Regions from separate parts of the Pseudomonas sp. 1L-C-7-B-C1 genome, predicted to be linked through region 3. Evidence: predicted binding sites of a transcription regulator. Region 3 holds the regulator's gene; each other region holds the start of a gene.
What was found. The regulator sigma-54, encoded in region 3, starts transcription at its own class of promoters, with help from an activator protein. The targets are predictions, from matches to a motif close to ANTGGCATNNANNTTGCTNT.

Region 1: a site for sigma-54 is predicted at 5,817-5,836, ahead of glnK (P-II family nitrogen regulator). Genes of this name have one in related genera too.
Region 2: a site for sigma-54 is predicted at 5,913-5,932, ahead of AC0Z8Z_RS21720 (flagellar hook-length control protein FliK). Genes of this name have one in related genera too.

Annotation. Positions count from the first base shown of each region.
Region 1 is NZ_JBXAWH010000013.1:200,711-210,318, forward strand. Features, by position in the region: gene dapF (diaminopimelate epimerase) at 1-345, shown strand, start outside; gene AC0Z8Z_RS20455 (DUF484 family protein) at 359-1,096, shown strand; gene xerC (tyrosine recombinase XerC) at 1,099-2,004, shown strand; gene AC0Z8Z_RS20465 (HAD family hydrolase) at 1,994-2,689, shown strand; gene AC0Z8Z_RS20470 (hypothetical protein) at 2,799-3,128, opposite strand; gene AC0Z8Z_RS20475 (secondary thiamine-phosphate synthase enzyme YjbQ) at 3,222-3,653, opposite strand; gene AC0Z8Z_RS20480 (ammonium transporter) at 3,903-5,240, opposite strand; gene glnK (P-II family nitrogen regulator) at 5,275-5,613, opposite strand; gene AC0Z8Z_RS20490 (accessory factor UbiK family protein) at 6,029-6,313, shown strand; partial or broken gene AC0Z8Z_RS20495 (addiction module antidote protein, HigA family) at 6,334-6,450, opposite strand; gene AC0Z8Z_RS20500 (CDP-alcohol phosphatidyltransferase family protein) at 6,778-7,401, shown strand; gene AC0Z8Z_RS20505 (lysophospholipid acyltransferase family protein) at 7,557-8,183, shown strand; gene AC0Z8Z_RS20510 (phosphatidate cytidylyltransferase) at 8,180-9,112, shown strand; partial or broken gene AC0Z8Z_RS20515 (GNAT family N-acetyltransferase) at 9,085-9,608, opposite strand, start outside.
Region 2 is NZ_JBXAWH010000015.1:22,423-32,030, reverse strand. Features, by position in the region: gene fliH (flagellar assembly protein FliH) at 1-642, shown strand, start outside; gene fliI (flagellar protein export ATPase FliI) at 632-1,990, shown strand; gene fliJ (flagellar export protein FliJ) at 1,997-2,446, shown strand; gene AC0Z8Z_RS21735 (STAS domain-containing protein) at 3,391-3,696, shown strand; gene AC0Z8Z_RS21730 (ATP-binding SpoIIE family protein phosphatase) at 3,699-5,405, shown strand; gene AC0Z8Z_RS21725 (Hpt domain-containing protein) at 5,435-5,827, shown strand; gene AC0Z8Z_RS21720 (flagellar hook-length control protein FliK) at 5,967-7,391, shown strand; gene fliL (flagellar basal body-associated protein FliL) at 7,629-8,135, shown strand; gene fliM (flagellar motor switch protein FliM) at 8,145-9,113, shown strand; gene fliN (flagellar motor switch protein FliN) at 9,176-9,608, shown strand, end outside.
Region 3 is NZ_JBXAWH010000001.1:464,009-473,616, forward strand. Features, by position in the region: gene mlaE (lipid asymmetry maintenance ABC transporter permease subunit MlaE) at 1-466, opposite strand, end outside; gene AC0Z8Z_RS02095 (ATP-binding cassette domain-containing protein) at 466-1,275, opposite strand; gene AC0Z8Z_RS02100 (KpsF/GutQ family sugar-phosphate isomerase) at 1,584-2,558, shown strand; gene kdsC (3-deoxy-manno-octulosonate-8-phosphatase KdsC) at 2,559-3,092, shown strand; gene lptC (LPS export ABC transporter periplasmic protein LptC) at 3,103-3,675, shown strand; gene lptA (lipopolysaccharide transport periplasmic protein LptA) at 3,662-4,204, shown strand; gene lptB (LPS export ABC transporter ATP-binding protein) at 4,204-4,929, shown strand; gene AC0Z8Z_RS02125 (RNA polymerase factor sigma-54) at 5,119-6,612, shown strand; gene hpf (ribosome hibernation-promoting factor, HPF/YfiA family) at 6,689-6,997, shown strand; gene ptsN (PTS IIA-like nitrogen regulatory protein PtsN) at 7,010-7,474, shown strand; gene rapZ (RNase adapter RapZ) at 7,477-8,334, shown strand; gene AC0Z8Z_RS02145 (HPr family phosphocarrier protein) at 8,351-8,623, shown strand; gene AC0Z8Z_RS02150 (sensor domain-containing diguanylate cyclase) at 8,669-9,608, shown strand, end outside.

The sequences.
Region 1 (9,608 bases), on a different contig from region 3:
GTGCTGCGCGTCTACGACATCAACAACGCACCTGTGCATGTGCTGGGCGCGAAAATCGAACACCATCCGCGCTTTCCGGCTCGGGTGAACGTGGGCTTTCTCCACGTCGTCGACCGTCAGCGCGCGCAATTGCGGGTGTGGGAACGCGGCGCCGGGGAAACTCAGGCATGCGGCACCGGAGCCTGCGCGGCAGCGGTCGCGGCCATTACCCAAGGCTGGATGGATTCGCCGATGCTGATCGACCTGCCAGGCGGACGCCTGTCCATCGAGTGGGCCGGTCCTGGCCATTCAGTGGTGATGACTGGCCCGGCGGTCCGTGTTTACGAAGGCCAAGTACGTCTATGAGCGAGAGTATCCAATGACCGATCAGCCTCAGACTTCAAACGACACGCCCGGCCAATCACCTGCCGAGAACGCAGTGCCTGCCCTTGAAGCCGAGGCGGTTGCGGCCTGGCTGCAACAACACCCTGATTTCTTCGCCGAACACGACGAGCTGTTGGCGATGATGCGCGTCCCGCACCAACGGGGCGACACCGTCTCGCTGGTCGAACGCCAGCTTAAACTGCTGCGCGAGCGCAACATCGAGATGCGTCACCGGCTCTCGCAACTGATGGACGTGGCCCGGGACAATGACCGGCTGTTTGAAAAAACCCGCCGGCTGATTCTCGATCTGATGGACGCAACCAGTCTGGAAGACATCGTCATCTGCGTGGAAGACAGCCTGCGCCAAGAGTTTCAGGTGCCCTTCGTCAGCCTTATTCTGTTCAGCGACCACCCGATGACCGTCGGACGCTGGGTCAGCGCCGCCGACGCGCAGAAAGCCATTGGTGGGCTGATGTCCGGCGGCAAGACCCTGTGTGGCGCGCTGCGCGAGCATGAACTCGAGTTCCTGTTCGGCAGCGAGCAAAGCAAGGAAGTAGGCTCGACCGCCCTGGCGTCCCTCACCCATCAAGGGTTGCATGGCGTTCTGGCCATCGGGAGCCGTGATCCGCAGCATTACAAAAGCTCGGTCGGCACGCTGTTTCTCAGTTACATCGCCGACGTGCTCAGCCGTCTGCTGCCCCGCTTCACCAACTCGCTGCGTTCGGTTCGCTAGTCATGGAAGGGCAACTGGACGCCTACTGCACGCACCTGCGCAGTGAGCGCCAAGTGTCGAGCCATACGCTTGAAGCCTATCGCCGCGACCTGAACAAGGTCCTGGCGTTCTGCGAAAAGCAGCACATCGACAGCTGGAAAGCGCTGGATATTCAGGCCATGCGCAGCCTTGTCGCGCGCCTCCACCAGCAGGACCAATCCTCGCGCAGCCTGGCCAGACTGCTGTCAGCCGTTCGCGGCTTCTATCACTACCTCAACCGCGAAGGCCTTTGCGATCACGATCCGGCCAATGGCCTGTCACCGCCCAAGGGCGAGCGTCGCCTGCCGAAAACGCTTGATGCCGACCGAGCCCTGCAACTGCTTGAAGGCGGCGTCGAAGACGATTTCCTGGCCCGGCGCGATCAGGCCATCCTCGAGCTTTTCTATTCGTCAGGCCTGCGCCTGTCCGAGTTGACCGGACTGAACTGTGCAGACCTGGATCTGGCGGACGGTCTCGTGCAGGTCCTCGGCAAAGGCAGCAAAACTCGCGTTTTACCGGTCGGCAAAAAGGCCCGGGAAGCGCTGGAGGAATGGCTCAAGCAGCGGGCGCTGGCCAATCCACAGGACGATGCTGTGTTCGTCAGCCAGCAGGGCCGGCGCCTCGGGCCGCGATCGATCCAGCTGCGGGTCAAGGCCGCTGGCGAACGCGAGTTGGGCCAGAATCTGCACCCACATATGCTTCGCCATTCATTCGCCAGTCACTTGCTGGAGTCGTCCCAGGACCTGCGCGCCGTGCAGGAGCTGCTGGGTCACGCCGACATCGCCACCACTCAGATCTACACCCACCTGGATTTCCAGCATCTGGCCACGGTGTACGACAGCGCCCATCCACGGGCCAAGCGCAAAGGTAACGCCGACAATGAGCATTAAGCTGATCACCTTCGATCTGGACGACACGCTGTGGGAAACCGCACCGGCGATTGTCAGTGCCGAAGCCAAGCTGCGTGAGTGGCTGGCTGCCAACGCGCCAAAGCTAGGGCCGGTTCCGGTCGAGCATCTGTGGGAAATCCGCTCGCGACTCATCGAAGAGGATCCGACGTTCAAGCACCGGATCAGTGCGTTGCGCCGTACGGTGCTGTTTCACGCCCTGGCGGACGCTGGCTACAGTCAGGCCGAAGCCCACGAGCTGGCGGACCAGAGCTTTGAAGTATTCCTTCAAGGGCGGCACCAGTTGGACATCTTCCCTGAAGTGGTGCCGACACTGGAAATCCTGACCAAGTCTTACACGCTGGGTGTCGTGACCAACGGCAATGCGGACGTTCGACGCCTGGGCCTGGCCGATTATTTCGCCTTCGCTCTGTGCGCCGAGGACCTGGGTATCGGCAAACCAGACCCTGCTCCCTTCGTTGAAGCGCTGAAACGCGGCAATGCCGATGCCAGTCAGGCCGTGCATGTCGGCGACCACCCCGGTGACGACATCGCCGGTGCTCAGCAGGCCGGCATGCGGGCGATCTGGTACAACCCCGCTGGCAAAGTCTGGGAGGCTGAAAGAGCGCCGGATGCCGAGATCAGCAGCCTGACGCAATTGCCCGAGGTGCTGGCGCGCTGGGGTTGATCCGGGTCTCCCCCGGTATGAATGCCGGCTTTTGCGTCGGCAACCCGGATCGCAGGCAATAAAAAACCCGCAGCGACAGCGGGTTTTTCATCAAGCGCACAACCGGCCTTTAGATAGGACGGCTGCCGTACTTGTTATCAGGCTTCTTGGGCGGATCGGCGACCACATTGGCCTCCACTTCCACAACCTTGCCACCGCGAGCGAGGAATTCTTCCATCGCGCGAGCCAGAGCATCACGCTCTTTGTTCTTGGCTTCCACGCTCGGCAATTCGTCTACCGAGACGGCGGCCTTGGCCTTGCCCTTGGCCGGAGTCGCAGAGACTTCAGCGCTGTCGTCGACCTCCACTACATCTTCATCGGAAGCCGCAGCGAGCCCCTCGCCGCCCTCCTCGTCTTCCAGCTCGTCTTCCAGACCTTCTTCGATGTCGTCGTCGCTCATGTTCTACCTCATGACTTGCGCAAGCAGATTAGTTATAGCCCAGCCGGGCTTGATTTCTTGGACAGCCGGAAAAAATTCAACTACCGCAGACTCTCAGCGGTCGTGTCCCTCACCTTGAAGCGTGGCGAGGACTCTACGGGCTCCGCCTGCATCGCGGTGCTCGCCCAGATAAATACCTTGCCATGTGCCCAACGCCAGCCGTCCATTTGTAACCGGCAATGTCAGCTGGCAGCCAAGCAGACTGGCTTTGAAGTGCGCAGGCAGATCGTCGGGTCCTTCGTCGTCATGCTCGTAACCGTCGCGCCCCTGAGGCACCAGACGGTTGAAGAACCGCTCGAAATCGCGACGTACCGCCGGATCGGCGTTCTCGTTGACGGTCAACGAGGCCGAGGTGTGTTGCAGCCAGACATGCAGCAGGCCAATGCGGCATTCGCGTAATTCGCGAAGGCCCGCAACGATCTCGTCAGTCACCAGATGGAAACCACGAGGCCTTGCCCGCAGCGTGATCAAGGTCTGTTGCCACATACCGTTCTCCGCCCTTCGGCGCGCATTCTAACGCGCTGGAAAAAAAAACAAAGTGCGTAATGAGCGACGATTTTTACGGGCGCAGGACAAGGGCATTTATGCCCTCTCAAGCGTCCGGAATCGCCAGGTTTGGCCGAGCATTGCAGCGGATGTCCCTGCCTGGAACACCCGCCCCCTGTGCGGACATCCCTATCGACAAACCCCAGACAAAAAAATGCCCGGAGACCCGGGCATTTTTTCATGCGTGGATTACAAGTTGTAGCCACGTTCGTTGTGTTGCGCCAGATCCAGGCCGACCGCTTCTTCTTCTTCGGTGACACGCAGGCCCATGACCATGTCGAGCACCTTGAGGATGATGAAGGTCACGATCGCGGTGTAGATGACCGTGAAGCCGACGCCTTTGCACTGGATCCAGACTTGTGCCGCGATGTCGGTCACAGTGCCGAAGCCGCCCAGCGAAGGGGCTGCAAACACGCCGGTCAGGATCGCGCCAAGGATACCGCCGATACCGTGAACGCCGAACGCATCCAGGGAGTCGTCGTAGCCCAGTTTGCGTTTCAGGCTGGTGGCGCAGAAGAAGCAGACCACGCCTGCCGCCAGACCGATGATCAGGCCGCCCATTGGGCCCACAGTACCGGCAGCCGGAGTCACAGCAACCAGACCGGCAACCACACCCGAGGCAATGCCCAGCGCGCTTGGCTTACCGTGGGTCAGCCATTCGGCGAACATCCAGCCCAGCGCTGCAGCAGCGGTGGCGATCTGGGTGACCAGCATGGCCATACCGGCGGTGCCGTTGGCCGCAGCTGCGGAACCTGCGTTGAAGCCGAACCAGCCCACCCAGAGCATGGCCGCACCTACCAGGGTGTAACCCAGATTGTGCGGGGCCATCGGAGTGGTCGGGAAACCTTTACGCTTGCCGAGTACCAGGCACGCCACCAGGCCAGCCACACCGGCGTTGATGTGAACAACGGTGCCGCCCGCGAAGTCGAGAACGCCCCAGTCCCACAACAGACCGCCGACGCCACTCCAGACCATGTGCGCAATCGGCGCGTAAACCAGGGTGAACCAGATCGCCATGAAGATCAGCATCGCGGAGAACTTCATGCGTTCTGCGAAGGCGCCGACGATCAGGGCCGGGGTGATGATGGCGAAAGTCATCTGGAAGGTCACGAAAACGGCTTCCGGGAACAGTGCCGCAGGGCCAGTGATGCTTGCCGGGGTGATGCCTGCCAGGAACGCCTTCGACAGACCGCCGACGAAGGAGTTGAAGTTGACGACGTTGGCTTCCATCCCGGTGGTGTCGAAGGCCATGCTGTAGCCGTAGACGACCCACAGAATGCTGATCAGGCCAGTAATGGCGAAGCACTGCATCATCACGGAAAGAATGTTTTTCGAGCGGACCATGCCGCCGTAGAACAGCGCCAGACCCGGGATGGTCATGAACAGCACCAGCGCGGTGGAGGTCAGCATCCAGGCGGTGTCGCCGGAATTGAGTACGGGGGCTGCCACTTCGTCTGCCGCCATGGCCAAGCCAGGGGTTACGAGGGACAACAGGGCTCCTAGCCCTGCGAATTGACGCAGAGTCATATTGTTTTCTCCTGGGGCGTTGGGGTTTGGCGGCTTAGATTGCGTCGGTATCGGTTTCGCCGGTACGGATGCGGATGGCCTGTTCCAGATTGACCACGAAGATCTTGCCGTCACCGATCTTGCCGGTGTTGGCCGCTTTGGTTATCGCTTCGATAACGCGGTCCAGATCCTTGTCGTCGATCGCAACATCGATCTTCACCTTGGGGAGGAAGTCGACTACATACTCCGCACCGCGATACAGCTCGGTGTGGCCTTTCTGACGTCCGAAGCCTTTGACTTCAGTAACCGTGATGCCCTGCACGCCGATTTCGGACAGCGACTCGCGTACGTCGTCCAGCTTGAACGGCTTGATGATGGCAGTGACTAGCTTCATGAAACTTTCTCCCGAATTGGTGGACTTGCCCCAGGAAAACAAACCCGACTCAAGTCTAAGCGCAGTGTCTGGCTTTGTAACGCGTCGTGTCCGCAAGAGACCTGACCAACTCCAGAAAACCGCTTCTGACGAAACATTCCCCGCTCCGCCTGCCGCACTGCATTCGTCACAGCGACTGCATCAGTGCATGGGTTACAAGCCACTAAGCAGAAAGCTTGCCATCTCATCGATCGGCGTGAATTTCGGCACTTGAACCGTTAATTCACGCTTCAGCGTAGTCGTCGATTGCCATCGCCGCACAACAACGGTGCGCGCGTGCCCGAGGGGATGCGCGAAAAGCGTGCAGAGCGTTGCGCGTGGCGGACGGTCGAAAGCTGCGTGCTACAATCGCGTCCTCTGATTCTGGAGTTTCATCATGCTCGCCCCTAAAGCCTTTCTCGACGCCCTGAGCGGCCACGCGTCCCGCCTGTTCAACGGCGAAACCCCGGTTCCCCGCAGCGAATTCGAAACCCAGTTCAAGGCGCTGCTGCAGAGCGGTTTTAGCAAGCTGGATTTGGTCAGCAGGGAAGAATTCGACAGCCAGATGATCGTCCTCGCCCGTACCCGCGCGCGTCTTGAGGCACTGGAAGCGAAGATGGCGGAGATGGAAGCGCAGTTGGCGACGCAGCCGAAAGCGCCGGGGGCTGAGCCACAGGGTTGAGCGTTTAACCCTGCGGGTGCTCAGGCGCAGTGCGCAATGCGCTGAACCTGGGCTTTGATGGCTTCACCTCGCTCGATCTCTGCTTGGCGCAGGTCACAGGTGAGCTGCAAATTCAGCCAGAATTCCGGGGTGGTTTCGAAGTCCCAGAGCACTGGCTCTCGCCCGCCTCAAGCCGGTTCTCCACAGCCAGCGCTATGTCAGCCGGCTTCCGACAGTCCATCCCTGCATTTTCAGATCGGTCCTACATATTTCCTGAGCGCGAATTGATATTTTCCCGCCGCTCACGACTTCTCACTTCATCTCCTGGGTGCTAACTCGCACGATTTTGCTGGCGTCGGTTCCTGCTGAATCATTTTCAGCACGCAGACCACTTTGCAGCTAATCGGATATTCCAGCATGGACGCTTGTGCCCGGTTCACATCAGCCTCCATGGCTTGAATTTGGACTTCGCAGAGACCTGACAGATGCCTTCGATCTACACGCTCAAGCCAAGATTTCAGAATGCGCTCCGACCTTGGGTGAGGCGCCTTTTCGATCACGGAGTCACCGCCAATCAGACGACTGTGGTGGCCGCTGCGGGCTCAGTCCTGGTAGGCACTTTGGTCGCCGTTTTCGCTTCACACCTTTGGGTGTTCATCCTCGTACCCATCTGGATGGTGGTGAGAATGGCGCTCAACGCGATGGATGGAATGCTGGCCCGGGAGTTTGGCCAGCAGAGTGAAATGGGCGCTTACCTGAATGAACTGTGCGACCTGCTCGCAGACAGCGCACTCATCCTGCCCTTCCTGCTCATACCTGATGTGAGCCTGACGCTGACGCTGCTGGCCACACTCCTTGCGTGGCTCAGTGAATACGCCGGCGTAATGGGTCCGATGGTCGGCTCGACACGCCGCTACGACGGCCCCATGGGCAAAAGCGATCGTGCATTCATATTTGGTGCGCTAGCCACATCCATCGCGCTGGGCTGGCGAGACGCCGGATGGATTAACGCGGTGCTGGTTCTGGTGAGCGCATTGCTCTGCTACACAGTGTTCAACCGAGTGCGCGCAGGGCTCAGGCATGGGAAGGAGTGCCCTCCTTCCGCCTAAGCATGATGCGGTGCGCGAAGTTCGGACTTGCGCATTCACCTCCGCGATAGCGTTGCGCCTCTGTATCGATAGGGGCCAGCGTCCGATACGCCAAGGAAGGCAGTACTTCTCGTGCACCTCAGTCACGAGCAGCCCACTTAGCATAAGGAAGTCCCGTGCTCGAATCTCTGATCGCAAGGTTAATCACCGGCGCAGCGCGTACCCTGACCGGCGCCCGCAGCCTGTGGGTAGGCTGCACGCCACATCCGGAGCAACGTATCTATTTCGCTAATCACAGCAGCCACGGCGACTTCGTACTGCTCTGGGCTTCGCTACCCTTAGCCCTTCGCGACGCCACCCGGCCAGTGGCAGGCTCCGATTACTGGCAGACCAATCCTGTACGCCGCTACCTCATCAACCGCGTGTTCAAGGGCGTATCAGTAAACCGCGATCGCACGGCTGCCACGGATAACCCGTTAAAAGGCATGCAAGACGCGTTGGAAAATGGGGACTCACTGATCATATTCCCCGAAGGCACCCGCAACCTGGGGCAAGAGGTGCTGCCGTTCAAAAGCGGGATCTATCATTTAGCCAAGTGTTACCCGCAGGTGCAGATCGTTCCGGTATGGATTACCAACCTTAACCGAGTGATGCCCAAAGGCCGCGTGATCCCGCTCCCCCTGCTGTGTACGACGACCTTTGGCAAGCCACTCGGGATTGAACCCGAAGAAGATAAAAGTCTGTTCCTTGAACGTAGCCGGGCAGCACTGATGGCACTGAACCCGGAAAACCAAAGCTCATGAACAAGCAGACCCTCACACTCTTTGCCGGAATCGGCGCGCTTCTGCTGGTGGCTTCGCTCATCGCTTTTATCCTCAAGCGTGCGACTGGCAGCGAATCAAGCGCTGTAGTAGACAACCTCAACGCCCGAATCAATGCCTGGTGGGGCATGGTCCTCGTCATAGGAATGGCATTCTGGCTGGGGACCACCGCCGTCATCGTGCTGTTTTATGCGGTGTCCTTCTATGCACTGCGCGAATTCCTCACACTGACCCCAACCCGCGGCAGCGACTACCTGGCGCTGCTGGCGGCGTTTTACGTGGCTCTGCCGCTGCAATATCTGCTGATTTATATCAAGTGGTATGGGCTGTTCTCGATATTGATTCCTGTGTACGGATTTCTGCTATTGCCTATCCTCTCGACGCTAGCGGGGGATAGCGTCCGCTTTCTGGAACGCGCGTCTAAAGTGCAGTGGGGGTTGATGATCGCGGTGTATTGCGTGTCTTCGGTGCCTGCGTTGCTCACGCTGGACATTCCAGGCTATGAAGGCCGAAATCTTCTGCTCATCGCGTATCTGGTGATCGTCGTACAGTTGTCAGACGTGCTTCAGTACGTGTGTGGAAAATTGTGGGGCAAGCGCAAGATTGCGCCGAATCTGTCACCGTCAAAGACCGTTGAAGGCTTCGTCGGAGGTGTCCTGCTCGCCTCACTGATCGGCGCCGCGTTATGGTGGATCACGCCGTTTAATCCCTGGCAGTCATTTCTCATCGCGCTGCTAATCAATCTACTTGGTTTTGCGGGAGGTCTCGTGATGTCGGCGATCAAGCGAGACCGTGGCGTGAAAGATTGGGGCCATATGATTGAAGGCCACGGCGGCATGCTCGACCGTTTGGACTCAGTCTGTTTCGCAGCGCCGATTTTCTTTCACTTGGTACGGTATGGCTGGACTTGAATCCCGGCCGGATGATGGCGCTGGCATTCGAAACTTCTACCCATGCTTGAGGGGTCAGGTGCCCACTGCTGGGCAGCCTTGAGCAGGTGACGAGCATAATAATTATCAAATTCGCCCTTTTTGACGAACTGAAAACCGTGACGAGTATAAAACCGATTTGAAGCGCTTTCTTTCAGAGCCCCAACATACAATCTAGCGACGCCGCATCCGCTTCCATGAAGATCTGACGAAGGACAATCGAGCCTATTCCTGATCCTTGTGCGCTTGGCTTGATGTAAAGGTGATCGAGCAACAACCCGTCGATACGCGGCTTGACCACGACAAAACCCACCCGCTCGCCGGAAACCTCAACGTGGCGGGTAAATTCGGGAGAAAAACCTTCCCGGAAACGCTCCCGAGCACGCACGGGATCGAAGCGACCAATGCGCTTAAGGCTCTCACGCATGGCGTCAATCCGGAGGGCAACAAGCGCTTCGAAGTCACCGGCTCCCGCTAT
Region 2 (9,608 bases), on a different contig from region 3:
CAGCCCATGACCCTGGAAGAGTTGGAAAGCATCCGTCAGGACGCCTACAACGAGGGGTTTGCCATCGGCGAAAAAGAGGGTTTCCACAGCACCCAGCTCAAGGTTCGTCAGGAAGCGGAAGTGGCGCTGGCGGCCAAGCTCGACAGCATGGAAGTCCTGATGGGGCATCTGTTCGAACCGATCGCCGACCAGGACGCGCAGATCGAGAAATCGATGGTGTCGCTGGTCGAACATGTGGTCCGCCAGGTCATCCAGCGCGAATTGAAAACCGACTCCAGCCAGATCGGCACGGTGCTGCGCGAAGCCTTGCGGCTGCTGCCGATGGGCGCGGCCAACGTGCGCATTCTGGTCAACCCGCAGGACTTCGCGCTGGTCAAAGCCATGCGCGAGCGTCACGAGGAGACCTGGCGCATTCTCGAGGACGAAACGCTCCAGCCGGGTGGTTGCCGGGTCGAGAGCGAGCACAGCCGCATCGACGCCACCGTCGAGGCGCGCATCAGTCAGGCCCTTGGCAAAATGTTCGATCAGTTGCACGAGCAGGCCCTGCACCCGGCGCCGCCCGATGTGACCATCGAACTGGAAGAGGCGCTCCAGAGCGCCGAGAAAACCACTTACCCGCTGGGTGCTGTCGATGCGCCTTGAACGCACCAGTTTCGCCAAACGCCTGAGCACCTATCCCGACGCGATCTCGTTGCCGGCGCAGCCGATCGTCGAAGGACGGCTGCTGCGCATGGTCGGCCTGACCCTCGAAGCCGAGGGCCTGCGCGCGGCCATGGGCAGCCGTTGCATGGTGATCAACGACGGCAGTCATCACCCGGTCGAGGTTGAAGCCGAGGTCATGGGCTTCTCCGGCGGCAAGGTGTTCCTGATGCCGGTCGGCAGCGTCTCCGGCATCGCGCCGGGCGCCCGTGTCGTGCCGCTGCCGGACACCGGCCGTCTGCCGATGGGCATGACCATGCTCGGCCGCGTTCTCGACGGCGCCGGTCGCCCCCTCGACGGCAAGGGCGGCATGAAAGCCGAAGACTGGGTGCCGATGGACGGCCCGACCATCAACCCCCTCAAACGCAACCCGATCAGCCAGCCGCTGGACGTGGGTATTCGTTGCATCAACGGTTTATTGACGGTCGGACGCGGTCAGCGTCTGGGCCTGTTTGCCGGTACCGGCGTCGGCAAGAGCGTCCTGCTGGGGATGATGACCCGCTTCACCGAGGCCGACATTATCGTCGTCGGGCTGATCGGCGAACGGGGTCGCGAGGTGAAGGAATTCATCGAGCACAGCCTGGGCGAGGAGGGCCTCAAGCGTTCGGTCGTCGTGGCGTCTCCGGCGGATGATGCGCCGTTGATGCGTTTGCGCGCCGCGATGTATTGCACGCGCATCGCCGAGTATTTTCGCGACAAGGGCAAGAACGTCCTGTTACTGATGGATTCGCTGACGCGTTTCGCCCAGGCCCAGCGGGAAATCGCCCTGGCCATCGGCGAACCGCCGGCGACCAAGGGTTATCCGCCGTCCGTGTTCGCCAAGCTGCCCAAGCTGGTGGAGCGCGCCGGTAATGCCGAGGCGGGCGGTGGCTCGATCACGGCGTTCTACACGGTTTTGTCCGAAGGCGACGACCAGCAGGACCCGATTGCCGACTCGGCCCGAGGCGTGCTCGACGGCCATATCGTGCTGTCGCGGCGACTGGCCGAAGAGGGTCATTACCCGGCCATTGATATCGAAGCGTCGATCAGCCGGGTGATGCCGTCCGTGGTCGATCCGCAGCACATGGTTCAGGCCCAGTATTTCAAGCAGTTGTGGTCGCGGTACCAGCAGAGCCGTGATCTGATCAGCGTCGGCGCGTACGTGGCCGGCGGGGATCGCGAGACTGACCTGGCAATTTCGCTGCAGCCGCAGTTGGTGAAGTATCTGCGCCAGGGCTTGCAGGAGAACGAGAGCATGCAGAGCAGCGAGGAGCAGTTGGCGAAGATCTTCAATCCTCAGGCCGGCGGTTAATCGGTCATGGCAGTCAGTCGCGCAGGCCGTCTCGCGCCGGTGGTCGAGATGGCCGAGAAGGTCGAGAAGGCCGCCGTGCAGCGCCTGGGGCATTTTCAGGGTCAGGTGCGGCTGGCCGAAACCAAGTTGGGTGAGCTGGATAAGTTTCGGTCTGATTATCAGCAGCAGTGGATCGACAAGGGCGCCCATGGGGTGTCGGGCCAGTGGCTGATGAATTATCAGCGCTTTCTCAATCAGTTGGAGACGGCGGTGGCGCAGCAGCGTCAGAGCCTGGCGTGGCATCAGAATAATCTGAACAAGGCGCGCGATGAGTGGCAGAAGGCCTATGCGCGGGTGGAGGGGCTGCGCAAGTTGGTGCAGCGGTATATCGATGAGGCGCGTGCGCTGGAAGATAAACGCGAGCAGAAACTGCTGGATGAGTTGGTTCAGCGGTTGCCCCGGACTGAGCAATTTTAAGAGCTTGAGACCAAGATCAAGATCAAGATCCTTAAGATCAAGAGCGTCTGCCTAAGGGCAGACGTTTCGCCTTCGGCGAGTTACTTGGAAAAGCACCCCAAGTAACCAAGGGTGCCTGCTCCTGGTTTGGCCCGACTTCGTCGGGTTCCCTCGCTCCGGTCTTGCTCCGTGGGCCCGCGCCGAACGGACATCCATGTCCTGACGGCGCTCTCGCCGCATCCATGCGGCTCGGCCCACTGCGCAAAACCTGCGCTCGGCCTGCACCCAAGTCGCGTTCTGAGGTGTCTGGACCTTTTGCGTTTGAAGAGCAAAAGCAAAGGCAAAGGCAACGAAAATGGTGATGATGACTACATAGTGGGACCGGCTTTAGCCGGGAAGGCGTCGGAAGACACACTGCAAAACTGATGGCGACCAAACCGGCCTCTTCCCGGCTGAAGCCGGTCCCACTAAGGCATTGCATGCATCCTGCGGGATTGGCTGTGGCTCTAACCGTAGGGCTGGCTTTAGCCGGGAAGCTTTTGATCTGCTTTTGATCTGTTTTTGATTTTCGTACACAGAAAGCCCAAACACCGCCAATCGCGACTTGGGTGCAGGCTGAACGCAGACGACGCGGAGTGGGCCGAGCGGCATGGATGCCGCGAGAGCGCCGTCAGGACATGGATGTCCGTTCGGCGCGGGCCCACGGAGCGTCGTCGGAGTGAGGGTATTCCGACGAAGGAGGAACCAAACCGAGAGCAAGCACCTTTGGTTACTTGGGGTGCTTTTCCAAGTAACTCGCCGAAGGCGAAACAGTCTGCCCCCAGGCAGACGCCCTTGATCTTGAGAGCTGCGGTCAACTGGTGCTCTCGATCCTGAAAGCCAAGTAAAAGCTAACGATTTGCCACGCCTCACAAGGGCTGCTAAAACTCAAGCGTCTGGCGCTGTTTCATACAAGGAATTTGCCAATGTCAGTAACCTCCGAACGCTCCGCCGATGGCCAAGAACTGACCATCACCATCAAAGGACGCTTCGACTTTTCGACGCACCAGGATTTTCGCGGCGCCTACGAACCGAAAGAAAAACAGGCCAGCCGCTACAAGGTCGACCTGAAAGACACCCACTACCTCGACAGCTCCGCGCTCGGCATGCTGTTGCTGCTCCGTGACCACGCCGGCGGCGACAGAGCCGATATCCAACTGGTCAACTGCAACGCCGATGTATACAAAATCCTCAGCATCTCCAATTTCTCCAAACTCTTCAAAATCGCCTGATGATGCCATCTGCCTCCGATCGCCTGACGGTGCTCATCGCCGATGACAACGTCAGCGACCGCATGCTCCTGTCCGCCATCGTCAGCCGGCAGGGCCATGACGTTCTGACCGCCAGCGACGGCGCCGACGCCGTCGGGCTGTTCGACCGGCGGCGGCCGCAACTGGTGCTGATGGACGCCATGATGCCGGTCATGGACGGCTTCGAAGCCGCGCGCCAGATCAAGACCCTCGCCGGTGACGCGCTCGTGCCGATCATCTTCCTGACGTCGCTGACGGAAGGCGAAGACCTCGCCCGTTGCCTCGACGCCGGGGGAGACGACTTCATTGCCAAGCCCTATAACCAAGTGGTGCTGGCCGCCAAGATCAACGCCATGAACCGCCTGCGCGTGCTGCAGGAAACTGTCTTGCACCAACGCGACCTGATCACTCGCCACCATAAATACCTGCTCAACGAGCAACGTGTGGCCAAGGCGGTGTTCGACCAGATCGCCCACTCCGGGTGCCTGAGTTCGCGCAACATCCGTTACCTGCAGTCGCCTTACGCGCTGTTTAACGGCGACCTCCTGCTGGCCGCGTGGTCGCCGTCCGGCAACATGCACCTGCTGCTGGGGGACTTCACCGGCCACGGTTTGCCGGCAGCGGTGGGGGCGATGCCGCTGGCCGAAGTGTTCTACGGCATGACCGCAAAGGGATACGGCTTGCCCGAAACCCTGCGAGAAATGAATGCCAAACTCAAACGCATCCTCCCGGTGGACATGTTCTGCTGCGCGGCGCTGCTGTGCCTGAACTTCAAACAGCAACTGGTTGAGGTCTGGAACGGCGGCCTGCCGGATGGTTACCTGCTACATGGTGACGGCCGGCCGCATACGCCGCTGATTTCGTCGAACGTGCCCCTCGGTGTGCTGAGCGCCGGCAGCTTTGACGACAATACCCAGGTGTATCCCTTCGGGCCGGGGGACCGGGTGTTTCTGCTGTCCGACGGCGTGGTTGACAGTACCGGCCAGGACGGCGAACTGTTCGGCGCCCGACGCCTGCAGAACGTGCTGGTGAGCAACCGCAACCCGGTGCTGCTGATCGAAGAAGTGCAGTGGGCCCTGGCGCGGTTTCGCGGGCAGGCGCGGGACGATGTGAGCATGGTCGAAGTGGCCTTCACCGAGCCTGACTTGCTCGGCCCACCCTCGGTCATTTATACCGACAGCGGCGATTCCAGTCCGCTGGATTGGTCCGCTTCGTTCGAGTACCGCGCGGCAACACTCAAGCGCTTCAACCCGCTGCCGTATCTGCTGCAGCTGCTGCAAGAAGTGCACGGCTTGCGCATGCAGAGCAGCGAGCTGTATATCGTGCTCTCGGAGCTGTACAGCAATGCGCTGGAACATGGCGTGCTCGGGCTGGACTCGGCGTTGAAACGCGATGCCGAAGGTTTTGGGCGTTACTACCAGCAACGCGCCGAACGCCTCGATCGTCTCCAGGACGGCTTCATTCGCATTGATTTCCAGATCGTCCCGAATGGCGAGGGTGGTTGCCTGACGGTGCGAGTGCAGGACAGTGGTGCGGGTTTTGATTCCGATCGCGTGCTGGCGCTGCCGCCTGCGGTCACCCAGTTGTCCGGGCGCGGCCTTGCGCTGGTCCGGCAACTCAGCGATCGTTGTCAGTGGACCGATGATGGCCGGACGGCCAGCGTGGAATTTGTCTGGGAGGGTCTGGCATAATCCGCGCGTCTTGATCAAGGAGTGAACAAGTGTCGAATAACCCTGTGGACTTCAACGTGCTCAGCACGCTGCGTGACGTGATGGAAGCTGAATACCCGGCGCTGCTGAAGGTGTTCATTTCCGATTCCACCCTTCGCGTCAACGACATGACCCTGCTGCTGCGCGACCCTACCTTCACGACGTCTGCGACGGCGTCTTTGCAACGCCTTGGCCTGATGGCCCACAGCTTCAAAGGCAGCACCGGCAACATGGGCGCTACACATTTGTCCGAGCTGTGTCTGCAACTTGAAGAGCAGGGGCGCGGCATGGTGGCAGCGGATGACGCGCAGATCCGTTCGCTGGTGTCCCAGATCAGGGACGAATTTTTCGTGGTCCGGGCAATTTTCGAACGTGAGCTTGAACGCTGCCATGCCAATCACTGAGTTGGCTCCCTGACTGGGCTCCAGGCTCGGTCTCTTAGCCTGCCCGTTGGTCTGACGCGCTCCCTCACTCCAGCCTCTCACAGTACTTGGCCCGCCATTTGCTTTGTCTCTCTGCAATTGTGCTCTTGCGGAGATTCACATGGCCCTCGCCACCAACCCCTTATTGACGGCTTTGACAGCGGCCAAAGCCCAGAAAGCCGGGAACAACGCCCCGGCAAAGGCGCCGGACCCCGTCAAGCACAACACTTCCAGCTTCTCCGACGTGTTCGCCAGGCAAGCGCCGTCCAAGTCCCACAGCGCGGATAATCCGGCGCCGAAGCCGGCAAGCGCCAAGAGTTCGGCAGCCGACGACAAGCCCGCCGCCAGCCATACGTCTGCCGCCGCCGACAAGACCGTTGCCGATAACGGCAATGGCTTGCCTGCCAAAGCGGTGAACGGCAAGGCCGATGACGACGCGGGCACGGGCCAGGGTCAGGCTGACGACAAGAATGACGGCACTGACGATGCGCACGACCCGGCGCTGGCCGACTCGCCGCCGGTAGACCCTGTAGCGGACCCGATATTGGCGGTCACCTCGCCTGTGCAAGAGCCCGTGGCTGTGGAACCCGCGGTTGATCCGACGCTGCTCGCGGGCACGCTGCCGTTGCCGGTGATCCCGCCGCCGGCTGTGCAGGCGCCAACGGATGCAACCGACGTTGCAGATGACGGTTTCGATCCTTCCGCGGATCCGCTGGAAGGCTTGACCGCCGTGCAAGTCGCCCTGGAAAACAAGGCGCAACAGACAGCGCAGAACAACGGCGTGCATGGCGACGGCAAAGACGGCAAGGGTGGCGGCAAGCAGGACCCGAACGCCGATCCTTCGCAGTTGCTGGCCAGTAACCTGGCGGCGCTGGGCGACCAGGCTGTGGACAAGAGCACGACCGAAGGCGGCGGCGACAAAGCGTTCAGCGGCCTGCTGGCTGACGGCCTGAAAGACGTGAAAGGTGCCGCCAGCGATACGCGCATGGACAACTTTGCCGATCGTCTGGCTGCGTTGTCACAGGCCGCTCAAGCAAAAAACACCTCGGCTCCGGCCGCGCCGCTGCTCAATCAGCCGCTGGCGATGAATCAGGGAGGGTGGACAGAAGGCGTGGTCAACCGCGTGATGTATCTGTCGAGCCAGAACCTCAAGCAGGCGGATATCCAGCTGGAGCCCGCTGAACTGGGCCGTCTGGACATTCGCGTCAATATGGCGGCGGACCAGCAGACCCAGGTCACGTTCATGAGCGCCCATGTCGGCGTGCGTGAAGCGCTGGAAAGCCAGATGGCGCGCCTGCGTGAGTCCTTCGTTCAGCAGGGCATGGGCCAGGTCGACGTCAACGTCTCCGACCAGTCCCGTGGCTGGCAGCAACAGGCACAACAGCAGTCGGGCGGCGACGGCCAACGCAGCGGCGGCAGCAACGCTGCCAATGGTGTCGGCGGCAGCGACCTCATCGCCGACGGCGCTCCGGTGGACGCCGCCTCGGCCGCCGCCCATGCGCCGCTGACCGTCGTGGGTTCCAGCGCGGTCGACTATTACGCCTGAAAACGCCCTGCCAACACCGGGGCGTTTTCAGTAGCGGCAAGTGGCTAGCTGCAAGCGGCAAGTAAAAGCAGGATCAAGGGCGCCAGTGCATGGGAGACCTCGGTTTCTCGGGCTCTGCCGCCTTTTGCTTTTACTTGCCGCTCACCCCTTGCAGCTTGCGGCTGCCGTTCTGGCACAACCCTTGCTCTTCCTCTGTCACGCAACACCGAACCCTTTGGATAGTGACGGATTATTGGCATGGCGAAGAGCGACGACGCAGCAGTGGCGGACCCCGCAAAAAAGGGCAAGTTGAAAGTCATCATCCTCATTGTGGTGGGGCTTCTGCTGGCCATTGGTGTGTCGGTAGGCGCGACCTGGTTCATCATGCACAAGGCCGAAAGCAAGCCGGACCCGGCTGCCGTGGCGGAAGCGGCGAATGCCAAAAAAGAGGCGATCTTCGAACCGCTGACGCCGCCGTTCGTCGTCAACTACAACGTCAATGGCCGTCAGCGCTACATGCAGGTCAGCATCACGTTGCTCGCCCGTGACAAGGCTGATCTTGAGGCGTTGAAAGCGCACATGCCGGTCATCCGTAATAACCTGGTAATGATGTTCTCCGGTCAGCCATTCGATACCATCGCAACGCCGGTGGGCATGGAAATGCTGCGCCAGAAGGCGGCAGCCGTGGTCCAGGAAGTGGGCCAGAAAGAGCTGAGCAAGAGCGTGATCGAACAGGTACTTTTCACTAACTACGTACTGCAGTAGGACCACGACATGGCCGTGCAAGACCTGCTGTCCCAGGATGAGATCGACGCGCTGCTGCATGGCGTCGACGACGGTCTGGTGCAGACCGATAGCGTTGCCGACCCCGGCAGCGTAAAAAGTTATGACCTGACCAGTCAGGATCGCATCGTCCGCGGACGCATGCCGACCCTGGAAATGATCAACGAGCGTTTCGCCCGTTACACCCGCATCAGCATGTTCAACTTGCTGCGCCGCTCGGCCGACGTGGCCGTGGGTGGCGTGCAAGTGATGAAGTTCGGCGAATACGTGCACTCGCTGTACGTGCCGACCAGTCTCAACCTGGTCAAGATCAAGCCCCTGCGCGGCACCGCGCTGTTCATTCTTGACGCCAAGCTGGTGTTCAAGCTGGTGGACAACTTCTTCGGCGGCGACGGCCGTCATGCCAAGATTGAAGGACGGGAATTCACCCCGACCGAGCTGCGCGTGGTGCGCATCGTGCTGGATCAGGCCTTCATTGATTTGAAGGAAGCCTGGCAGGCGATCATGGAAGTCAATTTCGAGTACATCAACTCGGAAGTGAACCCGGCCATGGCCAACATCGTCGGCCCGAGCGAAGCGATCGTGGTGTCCACCTTCCATATCGAACTGGATGGCGGCGGCGGCGATCTTCACGTGACCATGCCGTATTCGATGATCGAGCCGGTGCGCGAAATGCTCGACGCCGGTTTCCAGTCGGATGTCGACGATCAGGACGAGCGCTGGGTCAATGCCCTCAAGCAGGACGTGCTCGATGTGTCGGTGCCGTTGCGCGTCGCGGTCGCCACGCGCCAGCTCAAGCTGCGCGACATCCTGCACATGCAGCCGGGTGACGTGATCCCGGTCGAGCTGCCGGAACACCTGGTCATGCGCGCCAACGGCGTGCCGTCCTTCAAGGTCAAACTGGGTTCGCACAAGGGCAACCTGGCCCTGCAAGTGGTCGAACCCATAGAACGCCGCTGACGCTCCGTCGCCGGCAAAACGAATGTGCTGCGTAAACGAATCAATGTTCCCCGAGGACAACCATGGCTAATGACAACGATATGACTTCCGCAGACGACCAGGCGCTGGCCGATGAATGGGCGGCGGCACTGGGCGAATCCGGGGACGGGCAAGCGGACATCGACGCGCTGCTGGCCGCCGACGCGGGCAACGCCGCCAATCGCATGACAATGGAAGAGTTTGGCGGCGTGGCGAAAAGCAACGGCGCGGTCACTCTGGACGGCCCGAACCTGGACGTGATTCTGGATATCCCGGTGTCGATTTCCATGGAAGTGGGCAGCACTGACATCAACATTCGTAACCTGCTGCAGCTCAACCAGGGCTCGGTGATCGAGCTGGACCGTCTGGCTGGCGAGCCGCTGGACGTTCTGGTGAACGGCACCCTGATCGCCCACGGCGAAGTGGTGGTGGTGAACGAAAAGTTCGGCATTCGTCTGACCGACGTGATCAGCCCGA
Region 3 (9,608 bases):
AGCCGGCCCACAGACGCGGCGCAACGATGTATTTGAGCGGGTCAACGCCGATCATCTCGAGGCTGGACAGCTGCTCGGTGGATTTCATGTTGCCGATTTCAGCGGTCAGAGCAGAGCCCGCACGACCGGCGAACAATAGAGCAGTAACCACCGGCCCTAGTTCACGCAGCAGCGTCAGGGCAACCATCTGCCCCACAGCCTGTTCAGAGCCATACTTGGCAAGAATGCTGAAGCCTTGCAACGCCAGTACCATGCCGATGAACACGCCGGACACGACAATAATGGCCAGGGACATGACGCCCACAGAGTGCAGCTGACGAACCAGCAGCTGAAAACCGCCGCCGATTCCGCCGCGCCCAAGCAACGCATGAACCAGAAAAATCCCTGAACGACCCAGCACTGCAACAATATCGATCGCCGAACGCCCCATCAGGCGTACGCGATCCATTAAAGACTTTCTGCGCATCAGCGCTTCCCCAAAAGATCGTCGCGATAATCCGGCGCCGGGTAATGGAAAGGCACCGGCCCGTCGGGATCACCCGTCATGAACTGACGTATACGAGGGTTATCCGACTCCATCAGTTCCTGCGGCGTGCCCTGCCCCAGCACCTGACCGTCACCCACGACATAGAGGTAGTCGGCGATGCTGGCAGTCTCGGCGAGGTCGTGGGACACCACGATACTGGTGATGCCGAGCGCATCGTTCAGCAGCCGGATCAGACGAACCAGCACGCCCATGGCGATCGGGTCCTGGCCGACGAAGGGTTCGTCATACATGAGGATCTGGGGGTCCAGCGCGATGGCGCGCGCCAGCGCTACACGGCGTTTCATGCCACCCGACAATTCGTCAGGCATCAGGTCGACGGCGCCACGAAGCCCGACCGCCTGCAGTTTCAGCAGGACGATGTCGCGGATCATGTCTTCAGGCAGCTTGGTGTGAACCCGCAGCGGGAACGCCACGTTTTCGAAAACGTCGAGGTCGGTGAACAGCGCGCCGCTCTGAAAGAGCACGCCCATCTGCTTGCGCGCATCGAAAAGATCGCTGCGCGAAAGCTTCGGCAAGTTCTGGCCATTGACCCAGACTTCACCTGCGCTTGGACGCAGTTGTGCGCCCATCAATCGCAGCAGGGTGGTTTTACCACTGCCCGACGGCCCCATGATGCCGGTGACTTTGCCCCGGGGGATGCGGATGTCCACATTATTGAAGATGCTGCGCGCACCGCGCTTGAAGGAAACGCCCTTCAGCTCGACCGCGTAGGCGTTATCGGCACTCATCTAAACTCCTTGCGATGCAACCTGTCTCTCAGATGCCGCGTTCTTGACGAACGACACACTTTTGGAGGGGCCGAACAAGCGGCGGACTATACCACCGCTGTCGCACGCCGCCCAAGCTCCAACGTGTCAAGTCGCAAACAAAGAAGGGTATTAAGGACGGTGTGGAATTTTCGTACCCACCGCCAGCCTTTATCACGCTGCTGCTGAAGGACGTCTCCGTTCATTAAACAAACAGCAACGATGAAGCGTGAGGCTTTTGAACATTGCCGCTATAATCCCCGGCCTTTCACCATGCGACCCCTTCCGATATGTCCACTGCGCGCAATCTGATTGAATCGGCACAGAGCACCATCCGCCTTGAAATAGAAGCTGTGGAAGGTTTGCTTGCGCATATAGATGCCGATTTCGTCAACGCGTGCGACATGATTCTGGGCAGTCAGGGCCGCGTGGTCGTGGTAGGCATGGGCAAGTCAGGGCATATCGGCAAGAAGATCGCCGCCACCCTCGCCAGCACCGGCACCCCTTCGTTTTTCGTGCACCCGGCCGAGGCCAGCCACGGCGACATGGGCATGATCACCAGCGCTGACATCATCCTGGCCCTGTCCAATTCGGGTACGACAGCCGAGATCGTCACATTGCTGCCGTTGATCAAGCGCCTGGGCATCAAGATGATCAGCCTGACCGGCAACCCGGAGTCAACGCTGGCCAGGGCCGCAGACGTCAACCTCAATGCGCGGGTCGAAAAAGAAGCCTGCCCGCTGAATCTGGCGCCCACCTCCTCCACCACGGCGGCGCTGGTCATGGGCGACGCCCTGGCCGTTGCGCTGCTGGACGCCAGAGGCTTCACCGCCGAAGACTTCGCCTTTTCCCACCCGGGCGGTGCGCTGGGTCGCCGGCTGCTGTTGAAGGTCGAGCATGTCATGCACACTGGCGTCGACCTCCCGCAGGTTGCACGGGGCACGCCGCTTCGCGATTCGCTGATGGAAATGACCCGCAAGGGGCTGGGCATGACTGCCATCGTCGAGAGCGATGGCCGCCTTGCCGGTATCTTCACGGACGGTGATTTGCGTCGCACCCTGGATCGCCCGATCGACATACGCCAGGCCAGCATCGATGAAGTGATGACCGTCCACGGCAAGACCGTGCGCCCGGAGATGCTTGCGGCCGAAGCCTTGAAAATCATGGAAGACAACAAGATCGGCGCACTCATCGTGGTCGACGAGAACGATCGCCCTGTTGGCGCGTTCAACCTTCAAGACCTGCTCCGCGCAGGAGTCATGTAAATGAGCGCCGATATGAATGACCTGATGCAACGCGGCAAGAACATCAAACTGGCGATCTTCGATGTCGATGGCGTGCTCACCGATGGGCGCCTGTATTTCCTCGAAGACGGTAGCGAATTCAAGACGTTCAACACGCTCGATGGCCAGGGCATCAAGATGCTCATCAACTCGGGCGTTACCACCGCCATCATCAGCGGACGCAAGACCCCCGTGGTTGAGCGGCGGGCGAAGAACCTCGGCATCGCACATCTTTATCAGGGCCGCGAAGACAAACTCGTGGTCCTTGATGAGCTTTTGCAGCAACTGAATCTAAGCTACGAGCAGGTCGCGTATCTGGGTGACGATTTGCCTGATCTGCCGGTCATTCGCCGGGTCGGTCTGGGCATGGCGGTTGCCAACGCTGCCGGCTTCGTCCGCGAGCATGCCCATGGCACCACCCAGGCACGTGGCGGCGAAGGCGCTGCCCGCGAATTCTGCGAGTTGATCCTGAAAGCTCAGGGTAACCTCGAAGCGGCTCACGCCGCCTACCTATAGAAGTGCATTTATGCTGAGCAAAAAGTTTCGAACATTTCTGCTGTTCGGGGTGCTGGCTCTGCTGCTGGCAGCGGTCGGCTACTGGAACATCAGTCCGGAAAGCTTCCTCGATCAACCCAAGGCTGCCGTGGATGAAAGCGCTGTCGATTACTATGCGACCAACGCCCACAGCATTCAGTACCTGCCCGACGGGACCATGCAGTACGACATGACCGCCGACAAGGTCGAGCACCTGAAAGCCACCGACGTCACCCTGATGACTACGCCGGTGCTGCAGATGTATCGAGGTTCGACCTTCCCCTGGCATGTACAGAGCGTTCGTGCCGAGGTGTCGCCGGGCGGTGATCACGTCGAGCTGATCGACTCGGTGCGCATCAACCGCACCGACGAAAAGAACCGCACCACTATCATCACCAGCAGCCGCATGACTGTATTCCCGCAGAAGCAATATGCGGAGACTGCCCAACCCGTTAGAATCGACGGCCTTGGCGGTGTAACGACCGGCACGGGTATGAAAGCGTATCTGAAAGAAAGCAGGATGAACCTGCTATCCAACGTAAGAGGACAGTATGAGGCTCGTTAAAACCCTTCCTTTTTTGCTCGGCCTGAGCGCAGCACTGGGAAGCGCGAGCGCCTGGTCTCTGCCGACGGATCGCGATCAACCCATCCACATCCAGTCGGATGACGCGCAGCTGGACGACAAGCAAGGCATCGCCACTTACAAAGGCAATGTCATCATCACCCAGGGCACGATGAAGATCACCGGCAACACTGTGACCATCACCCGCACACCGCAAGGCGACGTGGACGTGTTCACGTCCGTGGGCAACCTGGCCTACTACGAGCAGAAGCCATCGGTGGACAAGCCGATCGTTCAGGCCTGGGGTGTCACTATTCAATACTTCGCGGCGCAGAACCGCATCGTGCTGATCGACAAAGCCAAAGTGGTCAACGACGGCAACACGTCCGAAGGCGAGAAAATTGTCTATGACACCGTCAAGCAGGTCGTGAACGCCGGCCGCGCCAACGGCACCAAGGTCACCGCACCACGCCCTCGCATCGACATGGTCATCCAGCCGAAAAAGAAAACCGACCAGCAGAAGGCCCAGTAATGGCAACGCTGAAAGCCCAACACCTGGCCAAAGCCTATAAAAGCCGCCAGGTCGTACGTGACGTCAGCCTGTCCATCGAGAGCGGCCAGATCGTAGGCCTGCTCGGCCCCAACGGCGCTGGCAAGACCACCTGCTTCTACATGATCGTCGGCCTGGTTCAGGCGGATCAGGGTCGCGTGCTGATCGACGACCAGGACGTCAGCCACCAGCCGATGCATGGCCGCGCCCGTGCCGGTATTGGCTACCTGCCACAGGAAGCGTCGATCTTTCGCAAGCTCTCCGTCTCGGACAACATCATGGCGATCCTCGAGACCCGCAAGGAGCTTGATCGCGCGGCCCGCCGCAAAGAGCTGGAAAGCCTGCTGCAGGAATTCCACATCACCCACATCCGCGACAACCTGGGCATGAGCCTGTCGGGCGGTGAACGCCGCCGTGTGGAAATTGCACGCGCCCTTGCCACTTCGCCGAAATTCATTCTGCTCGACGAACCGTTTGCCGGTGTTGACCCTATTTCCGTAGGCGACATCAAGCAGATCATTCACCACCTCAAGGCCAAAGGGATCGGCGTGCTGATCACTGACCACAACGTGCGTGAAACGCTGGATATCTGCGAAACCGCCTACATCGTCAACGATGGCCAGCTGATTGCCGAAGGCGACGCCGAGTCCATCCTGGCCAACCAGTTGGTCAAGGAAGTGTATCTGGGTCACGAGTTCCGCCTGTAACCGCAGTGATGACATGAGGTCGTGCGCCCTCCCATAACGGATGCCATCGCCGACCTCGTTTTTTAATTGTCATCACACTCTAGGCAAACCCTCCAGCTTCAGGCATATAATTTGCTTAAGTTGGCGCCCTCGGCGCCCTGGTAGTAAATGGCGCGCAGTGCGCCGGCGAATAAGGTGTTAAGCCCTGCCATGAAACCTTCGCTAGTCTTGAGAATGGGCCAGCAGCTGACGATGACACCTCAGCTGCAACAGGCAATCCGCTTGCTTCAGTTGTCGACGCTGGATCTCCAACAGGAAATTCAGGAGGCGCTGGAGTCGAACCCGATGCTGGAACGGCAGGAGGAAGGCGACGATTTCGACAACGCCGACCCCTTGGCCGATAACGTAGAGCAAAAGCCCAACGCTGACGTTCAGGAACCCACTTATCAGGAGTCGGCGCCTACCGTCGACAATCTGGATGAGGGTGACTGGAACGAGCGCATCCCCAACGAACTGCCGGTCGACACGGCGTGGGAAGACGTCTATCAGACCAGCGCCAGCAGCCTGCCCAGCAATGATGATGACGAGTGGGATTTCACCACCCGCACCTCCGTTGGCGAGAGCCTGCAAAGCCACCTGCTCTGGCAGCTCAACCTGGCGCCGATGTCGGACACCGATCGCCTGATCGCCGTGACCCTGATCGACTGCATCAACAACCAGGGCTACCTCGACGAAACACTCGACGAATTGCTCGACGCGTTCGATCCCGAGCTCGATATCGAGCTGGACGAAATCGAAGCCGTTCTGCACCGCATCCAGCAGTTCGAGCCTGCGGGCATCGGCGCTCGCAACCTGAGCGAATGCCTGCTGCTGCAACTTCGCCAGTTGCCGGCCAAAACCAAGTGGCTGGCAGAAGCGCAGAAGCTGGTCAGCGAGTACATCGATCTGTTGGGCAGCCGCGACTACGCGCAACTGATGCGCCGCATGAAGCTCAAGGAAGACGACCTGCGCCAGGTCATCGAGCTGGTCCAGAGCCTCAACCCGCGCCCGGGCTCGCAGATCGAATCCAGCGAACCCGAATACGTCGTACCTGACGTCATCGTGCGCAAGGACAACGAGCGCTGGTTGGTGGAGCTGAACCAGGAATCCGTGCCGCGCCTGCGGGTCAATCCGCAATATGCAGGCTTTGTGCGTCGCGCCGATACCAGTGCCGACAACACGTTCATGCGCAATCAACTGCAAGAGGCGCGCTGGTTCATCAAGAGCCTGCAGAGCCGCAACGAGACGCTGATGAAGGTGGCCACGCAGATCGTCGAACACCAGCGCGGCTTTCTGGAGTACGGCGACGAGGCCATGAAGCCGCTGGTTCTGCATGACATTGCTGAAGCGGTTGGCATGCACGAATCGACGATTTCCCGGGTGACCACGCAGAAGTTCATGCACACGCCGCGCGGGATCTACGAGCTCAAATATTTCTTTTCCAGCCACGTCAGCACCTCGGAAGGCGGCGAATGCTCGTCCACGGCGATTCGCGCGATCATCAAAAAACTGGTCGCTGCGGAAAATCAGAAAAAGCCGTTGAGTGACAGCAAGATCGCTGGTTTACTGGAAGCACAAGGCATTCAAGTGGCCCGTCGCACAGTCGCCAAGTACCGCGAATCCCTCGGGATCTCGCCGTCCAGCGAACGCAAGCGACTGATGTAAAGGTCACACGTCAAAGCGTTCCAGTGGCAGGCATCACGCCTGCCTCTTAATGCACTGGCAACGAAGGAGAAGCTGTATGCAAGTCAACATCAGTGGACACCAGCTGGAAGTGACTGAACCTCTGCGTACCTACATCGGCGAGAAACTCGCCCGATTGGAGCGCCACTTTGACAAGATCACGAATGTGCAGGTCACCATGGAGGTCGAGAAGCTCAAGCAGAAAATCGAAGCCACCTTGCACGTTCCTGGCGCTGAAGTGGTTGCCAACGCCGAACACGACGACATGTATGCAGCCATTGACCTGCTTGCCGACAAGCTTGACCGCCAACTCAAAAAACATAAGGAAAAACAGCAAAGTCTGCTGCAAGGCGCGACTGCTCGCTGACACTCCCCACCCATGATCCGACTTGAAAATATCCTGACCCCTGGCCGTTCACTCGTGAACGTGCCAGGCGGCAGCAAAAAAGCCGTACTCCAAAGCATCGCCAAAATGATCGGCACGCAAGTGCCTGATCTGGATGAGCAGGTCGTGTTTGAAAGCCTCATTGCCCGTGAAAAGCTCGGTTCCACCGGATTCGGTAATGGCATCGCCATTCCCCACTGTCGGCTGAAGGGCTGTTCAACGCCTGTTAGCGCCGTACTCCATCTGGAAAAGCCCATCGATTTCGACGCCATCGACGGCGCACCGGTTGACCTGCTGTTTGTGCTGCTGGTCCCGGAAGCGGCCACTGATGCTCATCTGGAACTCCTGCGCCAGATCGCCAGCATGCTCGACCGTGACGATGCGCGTAAGCGCCTGCGCGGCGCCAAAACCGACGAAGAGCTCTACAACGTCGTGCTCGACGTCCAGAACGGTCACTGACCATGCGCATGATCATCGTCAGCGGCCGCTCCGGCTCCGGCAAGAGCACGGCCCTTGATGTCCTTGAAGACAGCGGTTTCTACTGCGTCGACAATCTGCCTGCCGGCCTGCTACCGGAGCTGGCCGAACGCGCGCTGATCAACAGCGAACTGGCTGAGCCGCTGCTAGCGGTCTCGATCGACGCACGCAACCTGCCCAGTCACCTGACGCGATTTCCGCGCATGCTCGCCGAGGTGCGCGCCCGGCACATCCAGTGCGACGTGCTGTTCCTCGATGCAGATGAACCTACCCTGCTCAAGCGTTTTTCCGAGACCCGTCGCCGTCATCCGCTGAGCACGGCGACGCGCTCGCTGGCCGAAGCGATCCGTGACGAGAAAACCCTGCTGGGTCCGATCATCGATCTGGCTGATCTGACGGTCGACACCACGCACCTGAATCTCTATCAGTTGCGCGACATCCTCAAATTGCGCCTGCTGAACAAACCCGAGCCGGGCACTGCCTTCCTCATCGAATCCTTTGGCTTCAAGCGTGGCATGCCCGTTGACGCCGATCTGGTGTTCGACGTGCGCTGCCTGCCGAACCCGTACTGGAAGCCCGAACTGCGTGAGCAGTCGGGCCTCGACAAGCCGGTGGCCGATTACCTCGCCGCTCAACCGGACGTCGAGGAAATGTTCCAGGACATCTTTTCGTACCTCAACAAGTGGTTGCCGCGCTTCGCCGCCAGCAATCGCGCCTACGTCACGATTGCCATTGGCTGCACCGGCGGACACCACCGCTCTGTCTACCTGACTGAACGTCTGGGTCAGGTGCTGCAGCAATCGCTCAAGAATGTTCAGGTCCGCCACCGCGACCTAAGCTGAAAGGACCTCCCTCGCGATGCCCGCTCTAGAAATCACCATCATCAACAAGCTGGGTCTGCACGCCCGGGCCGCCGCCAAATTCGTGGGTGTCGCCGGCAAGTACCCGTGTCAGATCAGGGTCGGCCGCACGCCGGAAACCATGGTCGATGGCAAAAGCATCATGGCCGTCATGATGCTCGCCGCCGGCAAGGGCACCCTGATCCACCTGGCCACCGAAGGTGACGAAGCCGATGCCGCCCTGGCCGGGCTGGTAGAACTGATCAACAACAAGTTTGACGAAGGCGAATAAGCCTTACCGCTGCACGACGCTTTCCTTCCCCGTCAGAGATGATCGATGCCACTGACAGCCATGCCTCCATTAGCGCGAGGGATCAGATCAGGGTCCGAGAAGATGCTGATGCTGGGCAGCGCCCTGGCGGTGGGAGCCATCCTGGCCATCGTCACCTGGTTATTGTTTCGGGAGCTGGGCACCGCCAACGAAGCCGCCGTGCGCTCGGCGAACAACGTGGTTCAGTTGATCGATGCGGATGTGCAGCGTAACGCCGAGTTGTACGACACCTCTCTTCAGGGCCTGATCGCTGCATGGCGACGACCCGATGTCATGACGATTTCGCCGGAGTTACGGCAGTTGGTGCTGTTCGACCGGGCTACGGCCGCGCCCTACAAGGGCGATCTGGTGCTGCTCGATGAGACCGGGCGCATCGTCGCCGATTCCACTTCTCTGACGCCTCGGCTGGACAACTTTTCCGATCGGCCAGGCTTTCAAAAACACCGGGAGAGCAGCTCGCTGGCGCTGGTGGTAGATGGACCGTTCCTGTCGCGCTGGGGCTTCAAGGACCTGTGCATCAGTTTCAGTCGGCGTCTCCCCTCCGACACCGGCCAGTTCGTCGGCATCGCCAGTGCATCAATGCGCCTGTCGTATTTTAACCAGCTGTTTCGCACGCTGGACATCGGCCCCACCAGCACCGTCAACTTGCTCAGCGCAGATGGCGTGCTGCTCGCCCGCCAACCCGATGAAAACAATCGCACCTTTGTCGGCCAGAACTTCAGTATGCGCCCCAACTTCAAACGCATCCTGGACGAGGTCAACGGCAGCTTTGCCGCCGTGTCCGAACTCGACGGCGCCAAGCGGCTGTACACGTTCTCACGGGTCGGGGATCTGCCATTGATCGTCGTGGTCGCTCAATCCCAAGATGATGTCTACGCCGTGTGGAAGCGCAATGCCCTGCTTGTGGCGGGCGCCACCGGTTTGCTGTGTATCGGCATCCTTTCGC